One region of the Sphingobacterium suaedae genome, then DNA from elsewhere that is predicted to be linked to it. Evidence: riboswitches for the same ligand, from Rfam matches in the RefSeq annotation. Region 1 holds a riboswitch; each other region holds the start of a gene.
What was found. A riboswitch is a leader RNA that binds a small molecule or an ion and turns the genes downstream of it on or off. The one in region 1 is predicted to bind S-adenosylmethionine.
Positions count from the first base shown of each region.

Region 1 (3,211 bases):
GTTACCGAGTACCCTAATAAGTTGGGGCAGGTGATTGGTCGTGCGGCCGATCTAAAAAGTCCGAAAGTTTTACGTCCTATATTCTACGGATGCTTTGATTGGCATTCAGCAGTTCATGGTTACTGGTCTATCATCCGATTGCTGAAGCAATTTCCGCAACTGGATTCGGATGGATCAGTTCGGCAGTTATTGAATACGCATATCACATCGGAAAACCTAGCAGTAGAGCTTTCATTTTTTAATGATGAAAATAATTTAGGGTTTGAGCGTACTTATGGCTGGGCTTGGTTGTTTAAACTACAGCACGAGTTAGCAACATGGCGTGATGTGGACGCGCAGAGATGGAAAACGATCTTGCAACCTTTGGTCGATGTTTTGTCACAGCGGACACAAGTCTATCTGTCCAAATTAATTTATCCTATCCGAACGGGACAACATGACAATACGGCCTTTAGCCTCAATTTAATGTATGAATATGCCACTGCGACCGGAGATATGGATCTGGCAAATGCAATAAAAGCGAGTAGTATGCGTTTCTATGAGAATGACAAAAATTGTGCTTTGGCATACGAGCCGAGCGGTAACGACTTTTTGTCGCCCTGCCTAGAAGAAGCTTACCTCATGAGTCGCTTGATGTCAAAAAAAGCTTACAAAAACTGGCTGTCAGATTTTATGCCCATCCTATTTGAATCAAATATTGATGCCATTCAACCTGCGATGGTAAGCGATCGTACGGACGGAAAGTTAGTGCATTTGGATGGTCTAAATTTCAGCCGGGCGCATTGTCTGTATGGAATTTCCTCTGCTTTGCCAGAGTTGGCGAATACCTGTATCCCACTTGCGAATACCCATGTCAATTTCTCGTTGAAAAATATAGCCAACGATGATTACATGGGCAGTCACTGGTTGGGGGCATTTGCTTTGCTGGCACTTTCTCCGCAGTAGTTCGGTTGATGAGCTACTCATAGGCGAGTGGTATCAGCGCATTGTTTTCTAATTTAACTTTTACGATCTGGATAACGCTAAAACCGTCTTCCTTCGAGATAATCGGAGATAAGTCGATACCCTTCTTAGCCAACGCTTTCAATATGGCGTTACGAAACGTCGACCGGGATGCTCCCCATCCTCTGTTTTCGACGATGTCGTTGTTGAAGGTAATCAACTCGGAAACGGAGTAGGTATGGAACTGATCTAAAACATGTTGAGGGAGTTGAATAGCTGTAGACATACAATTTAAAAATTAAAAGGTTTAACCATAAATTGTATCCAGAAATCCTTGGGGGTTTTAAAACACGCGTTTAGCACGTTTATTTTGGTATTTTACCCGTATTATTTCACCACCGCGGTGTCTTCACTCGGTTGGTATTGCGCCTGCAATTCTGAATACACTACAAGTTTAATAGATTTTATTCATTTTCACAACTGTTTTATAAAAATAAGGGTAAATCGTTGCGTGAAATGACAGGATGTACGCAAAAGCCCGTGTGTTAGTCAGAAAACTGTCATCCTGTCTGTAATTTTGGGTTTGGAATGTTCCTTGCTCACCTTCGGCATTATAGCAAAAATAAAATAGTAGATATATGCAAGAAAAAGGTAGTATTTCGATTCATACGGAGAATATTTTTCCGGTTATCAAAAAATTCCTCTACTCGGACAACGAGATTTTCCTACGGGAGCTGGTTTCCAATGCGGTGGACGCTTCTCAAAAAATCAAGCGTTTATCTTCTTTAGGCCAATTTCAAGGTGAACTTGGCGATTTAACAGTCGATGTTGCTTTTGATGAAGAAGCAAAGACCATTACGATTTCGGATCGCGGTATCGGTATGACTGCTGAGGAAATCAAGAAGTATATCAATCAGATTGCATTCTCCGGGGCAACGGAGTTTATGGAAAAATTTAAAGAGGCTAATGATGCGAATGAAATCATTGGACGGTTTGGTCTCGGCTTTTACTCTGCCTTTATGGTGGCTGATCGGGTTGAGATTGAATCCCTGTCTTATCAGGACGGAGCGACGCCCGCACATTGGACTTGTGATGGAAGTACTTCCTATGAGATCTCAGAAGGTACACGTACAACACGTGGAACAGACGTCATTCTTCACGTAAACGAAGAATCGCTAGAATTTTTAAGTAAAGCGCGCTTGAGTGACATTCTCAATAAATACGCTCGGTTTTTACCTGTTCCGGTACGCTTTGGTACAAAATCGGAATCGGAACCGGACGGTGAGGACGAAGAAGGTAAGCCAAAATATAAAACAGTAGAGGTTGATAACATCATTAATAATACATCACCGGCATGGACGAAAGCTCCTTCCGAATTGAAAGATGAAGATTATTTGGCTTTCTACCGAGAATTGTATCCATATTCCATGGATGAACCGCTGTTCTGGATTCATCTTAATGTAGATTATCCATTTAATCTAACTGGGATCTTATACTTCCCGAAAGTAAAGAACGAGATGGATATACAGCGTAATAAGATCCAGTTGTTTTCCCGTCAGGTATTTATTACGGATGAGGTTAAGGATATTGTGCCTGAGTTTCTGATGTTATTACAAGGTGTAATCGACTCGCCTGATATCCCGTTGAATGTTTCCCGATCCTTTTTGCAAGCGGATAGTAATGTTAAGAAAATTAACAACTACATCACGAAGAAAGTCGCAGATAAGTTGAACGAAATCTTTAAGGCCGACCGCAAGAACTTCGAAGAAAAGTGGAATGATATTGCGCTTTTTATTAAATACGGCATGTTGAGTGATGATAAATTTGCAGAGAAAGCAAATGATTTCTGTCTACTCAAAAATACGGAGAATGAAAGTTATACCTTTAAAGAATACTATGAGAAAGTAAAAGATATTCAGGTAGACAAAGAGGGCAATATTGTGTATTTGTATACCAACGATGCATCCCAACAAGATAGCTTTATTGCTTCTGTCAAAACCAAAGGTTATGATGTTTTGGTGTTGGATGGTCCGTTGGATACGCATTTTGCGAGCTATTTGGAGCAGAAGGGCGGTGAGAAGGTTCAGGCCAAGCGTGTTGATGCAGATGTCGTGGATAAACTGATTCAAAAAGACGATCAACAAACACTAGCTTTGTCTGAGGAGGAGTCGAAGAAAGCCTCGGAGATATTTGAAAAAGCAATCTCCCGATCGGATATGAAGGTGGAAGTGGATGCCTTACACGAGGCCGACCTGCCGGTATCGGTAAC
Region 1 covers NZ_JBHULR010000003.1:979,521-982,731, reverse strand. Annotated here, with positions in the region: gene ACFSR5_RS07705 (DUF2891 domain-containing protein) at 1-945, shown strand, start outside; gene ACFSR5_RS07700 (5-oxoprolinase) at 959-1,228, opposite strand; SAM-I-IV-variant riboswitch at 1,298-1,392, opposite strand; gene htpG (molecular chaperone HtpG) at 1,581-3,211, shown strand, end outside.

Region 2 (3,211 bases), on a different contig from region 1:
GGTAGCTGTTTTCATTGGAGAGCAGCAGCGTGAGATAGTGGAGAGTAAGGCTAAAGGTTTTTCCCGAACCAGCGGAAGCCTTTAGTATTTTTAGTGGAGCAACTGCGTTCATGGTTTGAAAATAGCGATAAAAAGGGGAAAAATAAAGTAAGTAATGATGAGCGTTTGTCTACGAAGGCCTGCAACTCGCAGAGGTAGACAGACCTAGCTTCTTTTTTGTTTTTATTTTTCAGATTTAAATTGCTATCTTTGCGTCCCCTCTTGCATGAGGCACGGGGGATATGTTGAATACATAAACAAAAAAAACATGGCAACTAAAATCAGATTGCAAAGACATGGTAAAAAAGGAAAGCCTTTCTACCACGTAGTAGTAGCAGATTCACGTGCTCCACGTGATGGTAAATTCATCGAGCGTATCGGTTCTTACAATCCAAACACAAATCCAGCGACAATCGTTTTGGATTTTGAAAAAGCATTAGATTGGGTGAATAAAGGTGCACAGCCTACAGATACAGCACGTGCTATCCTTTCTTACAAAGGTGTACTGTACAAAAAACACTTACAAGGTGGTGTGAAAAAAGGTGCATTTGATGAAGCTAAAGCAGAAGAACTTTTTGCACAATGGTCAGAAGGTAAAGATGCAAAAATTGAAGGTAAGAAATCAGGCTTAGCACAGTCGAAGGAAGAGGTTAAGAAAGCTGCTCTTGCTGCAGAAGCAAAGAAAAAAGCGGACAAAGCTGCTGCTATCGTTGCTAAAAACACGCCTGCTGTTGAGGAGGCTCCTGCTGCTGAAGAAGCAGAAACTGAAGCTCCAGCGTCAGAAGAAACTGAAGGATAAGTATTATTCATACAGATTCAAGAAAGCCGTACCGATTAGGTTCGGCTTTTTTAATTGGGCGAATTGATCGGGCGATGAGCGGACAACATGATCTTATCATTGCTCTGCCTTTTTTGAATTGTCATTTTTTACTTCTTACTTTGCAGGATGAATCTGAACGACGCTTTTTATATAGGCTATATCACGAAAACCCGAGGATTGAAGGGGGAATTGCAACTTTTTTTCGAGTTCACTGATTACGATGAACTCGATTTTGATGTGCTTTTTCTGGAAATAAACAAGAAGTTGGTGCCTTATTTCGTGGATTCTATTAAACTGCAGAAGAATAGTACGGCTTATCTCCAGCTAGCGGATGTTGATCATATCGATAAAGCACAGGGATTGGTGAAAAAAAAGGCCTATTTGCCCACGGACAAGATGCCAGAGCGTGATCCGGACGACTTCCGTTATTCTGATTTAATCGGTTTTAGGGTAATTGACGAACACGAAGGCGAAATTGGTGAGATCATTGACGTGCAAGAACTTCCTCAACAATTTATAGCTAGGGTGGACTTTCATGGAAAGGAACTGTTATTTCCGTTGAATGAAGAGCTGATATTGGATATAGATCCTGAGGAAGAAATCATCGAAGTGGAACTGCCGGATGGTCTCATTGATCTTTACAAAGAATAAGTCTCCAATTTTCCGCTGTTTATTAGCGATTTACCCCATGTTAAAGGTTGCAAAAAACGATTTTTAATTTTTACTTCTTGATTAGAATAACGATATTAGCCTCCGCTTATAGAGAAAGGCAGAGGGAATAGACCCGCTGAAGCCTTAGCAACCTGACCATGGTCAAGGTGCTACATTCTACTCGACAAGGTGGTTGAGAAAGATAAGCTGAAGAATCACAATTCCCCGTGCGTTTTCTCTGAGCCTAAATAGAAAAAAATGAAAATTGTAGATCATATTAAGAACGCCAAGGGAAAAACCTTGTTTTCATTCGAGTTGCTACCGCCTGCAAAGGGTCAGGGGATCCAAAGTATTTTTAAAACCATGGACGAATTGATGGAGTTCAAACCTCCATTTATCGACGTAACATACCATCGGGAAGACTATTTGTATAAACAACATGATAGTGGCTTGCTGGAACGTGTTGCCTATCGAAAACGTCCAGGAACCGTTGCCATATGCGCAGCCATAATGAGTAAATACAAAGTGGATGCCGTGCCTCACCTAATTTGCGGTGGTTTTACCAAAGAGGAAACAGAAAACGCATTGATCGATTTAAATTTTCTAGGCATTGACAATGTATTAGTCTTGCGTGGGGATGCAAGAAAAGGCGATCCTGATTTCGTTCCTACACCAGGCGGACATGCCTATGCGACTGATTTGCTGGAACAAGTCATTGACATGAACCATGGCAAATATTTGCATGAGGATATTGAGAGCTCAGAAAAGACAAATTTCTGTATAGGTGTTGCCGGATACCCAGAGAAACATTTTGAAGCACCTAATTTTAACACCGATTTCAAATGGTTAAAGAAAAAGGTAGACATGGGAGCGGAATTTATCGTGACCCAGATGTTTTTTAACGTAGAAAAATACAAGGAATTCGTGACCAAATGCAGGGATAACGACATTCATGTACCGATCATTCCGGGGTTGAAACCACTGACAACCAAGAAGCAGTTGATCACCCTGCCTAAAATCTTCCATCTGGACATTCCAGAGGAATTGAGTGATGCTGTTGACGCTTGCAAAACAAATGCAGACGTGAGGCAGGTGGGCGAGGAATGGTTGGTCAACCAATGCAAAGAGCTAATTAAGTTCGGCGCACCGGTACTGCACTTTTACACCATGAGTAATCCTGGTCCGACAAAGAAGATTGTGGAACGACTAGCTTAACATAAGCGATTCACCGTCCGAATTTAAAAAAATATAAAAGCGGGATACGCCGATAAATCGTAATCCGCTTTTTCATGCAAGTCCATGGCTATGTACATGGTTCAAAGGCCTCCCGTTAAATAATGTTAATGCGAACGGATCCCCGTATTTTGTTTGTAATTTAATATCCAAATTACCCAAGAATAAACGATATGAATTACGAAAAGATTAATAACCTCATCGGTTGGCTTCTCGCCCTTATTGCTACGTGTGTTTATATGGTGACGGCAGATCAGTTTAACAGCTGGTGGGATACGGGGGAGTTTATCGCATCTGCTTATAAACTTCAGATCGTTCACCAACCGGGTGCGCCTCTATTTCTGATGATCCAGAATGTGTTTTCAAATCTTGCCATGGGAGATACGTCGCGTATCGCGTACTGGATGAACGCTGGATCGGCAGTATGTAGCGGAATGACGATCTTGTTTTTGTTCTGGACGATTACTG
Region 2 covers NZ_JBHULR010000005.1:123,873-127,083, reverse strand. Annotated here, with positions in the region: gene ACFSR5_RS13375 (UvrD-helicase domain-containing protein) at 1-112, opposite strand, end outside; gene ACFSR5_RS13370 (30S ribosomal protein S16) at 308-838, shown strand; gene rimM (ribosome maturation factor RimM) at 986-1,510, shown strand; SAM riboswitch class I at 1,614-1,719, shown strand; gene ACFSR5_RS13360 (methylenetetrahydrofolate reductase) at 1,769-2,725, shown strand; gene ACFSR5_RS13355 (glycosyltransferase family 117 protein) at 2,917-3,211, shown strand, end outside.
Region 2: another riboswitch for S-adenosylmethionine. It lies ahead of ACFSR5_RS13360 (methylenetetrahydrofolate reductase); the one in region 1 lies ahead of ACFSR5_RS07700 (5-oxoprolinase).

Region 3 (3,211 bases), on a different contig from region 1:
GGAGAAGTACGTTTCGCATCATCATCGGTGATGTTGTTTACACGTTCTTTTACTTCTGGTTTATGAATTAAAGGAGATGTCCGCCGACTTTCCGCAGCAGCTTTGTTTGCCTCAAACCGTTCCGCTGTGTTCGCATCAACATGACCATCCGCCAAGATGGCTAAGTCTTTGACTTCTGCCAATTTCTGCTTGGCAAAGGCTAACCAGTTTTTCACTTCTGCCGGCAACGACTCTTCGTTATCTTCATTATCCAGATCAAAAGGAACATGAAGTAAAGAAGACGATGGAGCGACCCATACGCGATCCGCACCCAAAACATCGACTGCTTGCTTAATTTTTGCTAATGATTTTTCATAATCATTTTTCCAAATATTTCGACCTTCTACCACACCCAAGGAAAGGGTAAGGGAAGTAGGAACTTTAGATAATATCGTATCCAGTTGATCTTCTCCACGCACGAGATCCAGGTGCAATGCATGAACCGGCAGTTTGAGCGCAATTTCCTCATTGTCGCGAAGCGCTTCGAAATAAGTAGCAACGATCAGTTTGACACTTGGAGCTGCCGCAGCTAACTTTTCGAAAACGCTTCCGTATAAAGCGCGTGTTGCATCGTCGATATCCAATGCTAAGTAAGGCTCATCAATCTGCACATATTGTGCTCCTGCTGCCGCCAACTTAGTCAAAATTTCTTCATAAACCGGTAGCAAGTTGTCGATTAAATCGATACGGCTAAAACCAGCTTCTTTTTCTTTTCCTAGTAATAAATAGGTAATCGGGCCAATTAAAACAGGTTTTGTTTCGATGCCTAACGATTTTGCTTCGTTGTATTCGTTTAAGAATTTTTCCGAAGTCAACTTAAATGTTTGATCTTTCGTAAATTCAGGAACGATGTAGTGATAATTGGTATCAAACCATTTTGTCATTTCCATAGCCGTAACGTCTACGCCTTCTTCTTGGAAACCACGTGCCATCGCGTAATACAAATCGAGATTATACTGACGATCAATTTTATTCAATAGTGAATGGTAGCGCTCAGGAATAGCACCTACCGTCAACGACAAGTCCAAAACCTGATCATAAAATGAAAAGTCGTTGGAAGGGATTAGGTCAATACCTGCATCCTTTTGAGTTTTCCAGTTGCCCTCCCGGATTTTAAGTCCAGCTTGCAATAATTCGTCCGCGCTGATTTTCTTAGCCCAATATGCTTCATTGGCTTTTTTCAATTCGCGGAACGCTCCCACACGTGGGTAACCTAAATTGTTTGTTAATAACATAAATGTTTACTTGTTAAATATTCTTTCCTTATTGCTGCTTGGAGAGAAGGACACTAGGATTAGTGATCTCAGCTTATCTTTCTCCATTTCATTACGTTTGGAGTAGAATGTAGCACCTTGTCCAGTGACAGGTTGCTAAGGCTTCAGCGGGTCTATTCCCTCGGCCTTTCTCTATAAGCGGGACTAAGATAAGGATAACTATCGGATTTCCCAAAAATATTTTTAGCAGTTGGCGTACCTACCTGTACAGGATGGTATTTTCATGAATAGTATGTATCTTCGGCACCTGTATTTAAACACTGATTTACATGAGTAAGAAAATCTTGTATCGATATAATCCAAAATACCCCTCTGTGGCTGATTTGAAGACGAAGGCCAAATCCCGAATTCCCAAATTTGCATTCGATTACTTGGAAGGCGGAGCAAATGAAGAGTTTAACCTTGCAAAAAACGAGAGTGATTTCGACGATATTTTTTTAAAACCTCAATATCTTCACGTTGCGGGCGACATTGACATGTCTGTCGAATTATTCGGTCGTCGATATAGCGCGCCATTTGGTATTTCACCTATCGGTTTGCAGGGTCTAATGTGGCCCAATGCACCCGAAATTTTGGCAAAGGCTGCTGCGAAGCACGATATTCCTTATACACTAAGCACTGTTTCCACAAGCAGCATCGAACGCATAGCCAAGGTGTCTGACGGAAAAGCTTGGTTTCAACTCTACCATCCCACGGAAGATCGTTTACGCGATGATATCTTACGCCGACTAAAAGATGTAGAATGTCCTGTATTAGTTGTTCTTGTAGATGTCCCTTCGTTTGGACTTCGTTATCGAGAAATAAAAAGCGGCTTGTCTATGCCGCCCAAGATGAATATCTCGAATATCATACAAGCCATGATACGGCCAACTTGGGGAATAAAAACCTTACAGCACGGAATCCCTTCGTTTGCGACACTGAAACCTTACATGGAAAAAGGTTTAGATCTTTCTCAGTTGGGCCAATTTATGAATCGGACGTTCACTGGCAAAGTCAATGTAGAAAAAGTCAAAGCCATACGCGATATTTGGAATGGTCCTCTTGTATTAAAAGGTATTACCACAGATGAAGACATGCAAGCAGCGATCGGAATCGGCGTAGATGGCGTCATTGTTTCGAACCATGGTGGCCGACAAATTGATGCGGGGGAATCTTCCATCAATTCACTCATCCATTTGGCCAGCAATCCGGTGTATAAGGAAAAAGTTAAGATTATGCTTGATGGCGGCATCCGATCAGGGGTAGATTTAGCAAGAGCACATGCGGTTGGATCCGATTTCAACTTCATGGGTAGACCGTTTATGTATGGCGTAGGCGCATTAGGCGACGATGGGGGTGACCACACGATCAGCATGTTCAAAGCACAACTCTATCAGGTGATGCAACAACTGACATTGGAAAACGTCGGTCAGTTTCCGGGTCGTCTCCTTCAACGATCGTAGATACCTCCAAAAAAGCATGTTAAAACGAACATGCTTTTTTGGATTATACAATCAAAATCTATTTTTATCTTTGCCTTATGATTGTTGTTGAGCGTTATCACGATATTTCCTGCGGTCATCGTGTCGTGGGTCATGAAGGCAAATGCCGTTTTCTACATGGCCACAATTATCGTATACATTTTACCGTTGTGGCAGATCGGTTGGATTCAATTGGCAGGGTAGTAGATTTTTCTGTCATCAAATCCACGTTATGTCAATGGCTCGAAGATCATTTCGATCACAAATTTCTAATTTGGGAAAAAGATGAACTTTTACCTCAGCTGAACGAAATCGCAGGAAACAGCCTAGTTATCGTCCCCTTTAATCCAACAGCAGAACATATTGCCCGATATCTTGTCGAAGATATTGGTCCCGCAGCGCTCGAAGGACACCCCGTTAAACTCGTAGCATGCCGGG
Region 3 covers NZ_JBHULR010000021.1:288,756-291,966, forward strand. Annotated here, with positions in the region: gene metE (5-methyltetrahydropteroyltriglutamate--homocysteine S-methyltransferase) at 1-1,274, opposite strand, end outside; SAM riboswitch class I at 1,345-1,454, opposite strand; gene ACFSR5_RS20530 (alpha-hydroxy acid oxidase) at 1,583-2,755, shown strand; gene ACFSR5_RS20535 (6-pyruvoyl trahydropterin synthase family protein) at 2,833-3,211, shown strand, end outside.
Region 3: another riboswitch for S-adenosylmethionine. It lies ahead of metE (5-methyltetrahydropteroyltriglutamate--homocysteine S-methyltransferase); the one in region 1 lies ahead of ACFSR5_RS07700 (5-oxoprolinase).

Region 4 (3,211 bases), 460 kb from region 1:
CTTCCATGGGTTCACTAAGTGATGCATACTTGATTAAGTTGATATCACGCACAAGGGCTTGTGATTTTTCCAATTCGTGCTCTTCTCCCAATACGACAGAATTGCTCTCCGGTAAAATCTCAATAACAAACATAGGTTTGCCTAATGCGATACCCAATCCTTTACGTTGTCCGATTGTAAAATATGGATACCCAATGTGCTTCCCAACCACCGTACCATCTGCCAAAATAAAATTTCCTGGTCCGATTTCTTCATCTAACGTCGGTCGTTTGTGTCGAAGGAAAGCCCGATAATCGTTATCCGGGACGAAGCAAATCTCGTAACTTTCTGACTTTTGCGCCAGCTCCTCTTGTCCCATTTCTAAGGCCATCTGGCGGATTTCTTTTTTTGTAAAATTCCCTAATGGAAACTGCGTTCGGGCCAAATTTTCCTGCGACACGCCCCACAGCACATAAGATTGATCCTTATTTTCGTCCCTCCCTTTAGAGATGACGTATCGACCATTGTCGTGCATACGAATATTCGCATAATGTCCGGTCGCAATAAACTCACAGTCCAATTTATCCGCGCGTTTCATCAATGCTGACCATTTGATGTGGGTATTGCAAAGGACACAAGGATTTGGCGTGCGTCCGGCAATATATTCGTCTACAAAATTGTCGATGACATAATCACCAAATTCGTCGCGTATGTCCAATATATAATGAGGGAAACCATATCCTACGGCTAGAGAACGAGCATCGTTTATACTATCGAGACTGCAACAGCCGGTTTCTTTCGAAGAGCCACCGGCGGATGCATAATCCCAAGTTTTCATCGTAATGCCAATGACCTCGTAGCCCTGCTCATGCAACATAACGGCTGCAACTGAACTATCTACTCCGCCACTCATTGCAACCAAAACTCTACCTTTTTTACTCATACTAATTTTGTGAAGTGCAAAGATAGCGTATTTGACTCAGTGCAGTGTTTATTTGATGTAATTTTATCTTGATCAGAATCAACCAGTTGAAAAATGCACTAAAAATAATTAGAACAAAAGTTTTAGAATTCAAAAAAAGACCCTAGATTTGCAACGCAACAAAGGAAATCAATGTTGTAACGGTGCCATAGCTCAGTTGGTAGAGCAAAGGACTGAAAATCCTTGTGTCGCTGGTTCGAATCCAGCTGGCACCACCAAAATCTGAGAGTAACAGATTCCAAACAAAAACTTAAGGTGCCATAGCTCAGTTGGTAGAGCAAAGGACTGAAAATCCTTGTGTCGCTGGTTCGAATCCAGCTGGCACCACCAAAATCTGAAAGTAACAGATTTCAAACAAAAACTTAAGGTGCCATAGCTCAGTTGGTAGAGCAAAGGACTGAAAATCCTTGTGTCGCTGGTTCGAATCCAGCTGGCACCACGAGAAAGCCTCTTCATTAAAAGAGGTTTTTTTTATTAGGAATGTTCTGCGAATACCATGGTCTTCTTCAAACAGCCGCATGATGCTTCCCCAACGGAATCTCATGGCGGGTTATCAAACTGGATTCCAAATAAAATTTGTATTCTATTGAAAAACGGTTATATTTGCGGAGTACTTCGATAGTGGTACCCTAATCAACACCTTCCGAAAGCTAGGTCTTGATTTATAAAGAAGTGGCGAGAGACTGGCTCGATGACCCACTGGCAACCTTCAATAGCATTGAAAAGGTGCCAATTCCTGTCCAAAGTAATAATGCTTTGGAGCATATAAATGACATAAGACAATGATAGCACTTACAACAGTACATTCTTATACGGCATTTTTATACCCTAGACGCATAACAACAGGGAACATGGTTTTGACTACGCGAATGCGTTAGTCGTTCCCGGCCACACAAGGTAGGACGAACTCCCTCCTATTCCATGGCCTTATGCCCGAACGACCACCCTCCCCTTTGTCCCTGGAGTATACCGATATACTATTTAGTAAACCTTTAAAATATTCTATACTATGTCATCAAATAGAAACTTAAAATTCGAAACCCTGCAAGTTCATGCAGGTCAGGAAGTTGACCCTACAACAGGCTCAAGGGCTCTTCCCATTTATCAAACAACATCCTATGTGTTTGAAAATGCGGAACACGGAGCCAACCTGTTCGCCTTAAAGCAATTTGGAAACATCTATACTCGTATTATGAACCCCACTACCGATGCGTTCGAAAAGCGAATCGCAGCGCTTGAAGGTGGTGTCGCTGCCCTCGCTGTCGCTTCGGGACAGGCAGCACAATTTATTGCCTTGACGAATATCTTAGAAAGCGGTGATAATTTTGTGGCGGGTTCAAATCTGTATGGTGGTACCTATAACCAATTTAAGGTATCTTTTAAGCGTTTAGGTATAGAGGCTCGATTTGCGGCCGATAGCGATGCCGAACAAATTGAGCCGTTAATTGACGAACGCACTAAGGCAATTTATGTGGAAACTATCGGGAATCCAAGCTACAATATTCCGGATTTCGAAAAAATTGCGGCATTGGCAAAGAAGTATGATCTTCCGCTTATCGTAGACAACACCTTTGGTGCAGGGGGCTACCTCTTTAAGCCATTAGAACATGGCGCTCATATCGTCGTTGAATCGGCTACGAAATGGATTGGTGGACATGGGACAAGTATAGGCGGTGTCATTATTGATGGTGGCAATTACAACTGGGGAAATGGCAAATTTAAACAATTCTCGGAGCCGTCTGAGGGATATCATGGACTGGTGTTTGCCGATGTATTTGGTCCAAATGGCCCTTTTGGCAACATACAATTTATCATACGTGCCCGTGTGGAAGGCTTACGCGACTTCGGTCCGGCCTTGTCGCCATTCAATTCGTTCTTACTTGTACAAGGGCTTGAAACGTTGTCCCTTCGTGTACAGCGACATATAGACAATGCACTGGAGATCGCGCAATGGCTAGAAGCGCATCCGCAGGTTGAAAAAGTCAGTTATCCCGGACTTAAAAGCCATCCTTACCATCAAAACGCGCAGAAATACTTGAAAAATGGATACGGATCTGTGTTATCTTTTACGATTAAAGGCGGCGCAAGCAAGGCCGATGAATTTATTGATGCACTGGAATTAATCAGTCACCTAGCCAATGTGGGCGACGCGAAAACATTAATTATACATCCAGCAGCGACGACCCATCAACAATTGTCTGAAGAGGCACAACAAGCTGCGGGCGTATACCCGGGGCAATTGCGATTATC
Region 4 covers NZ_JBHULR010000003.1:519,312-522,522, forward strand. Annotated here, with positions in the region: gene mnmA (tRNA 2-thiouridine(34) synthase MnmA) at 1-922, opposite strand, end outside; tRNA gene ACFSR5_RS05650 (tRNA-Phe) at 1,104-1,179, shown strand; tRNA gene ACFSR5_RS05655 (tRNA-Phe) at 1,216-1,291, shown strand; tRNA gene ACFSR5_RS05660 (tRNA-Phe) at 1,328-1,400, shown strand; SAM riboswitch class I at 1,621-1,733, shown strand; gene ACFSR5_RS05665 (O-acetylhomoserine aminocarboxypropyltransferase/cysteine synthase family protein) at 1,971-3,211, shown strand, end outside.
Region 4: another riboswitch for S-adenosylmethionine. It lies ahead of ACFSR5_RS05665 (O-acetylhomoserine aminocarboxypropyltransferase/cysteine synthase family protein); the one in region 1 lies ahead of ACFSR5_RS07700 (5-oxoprolinase).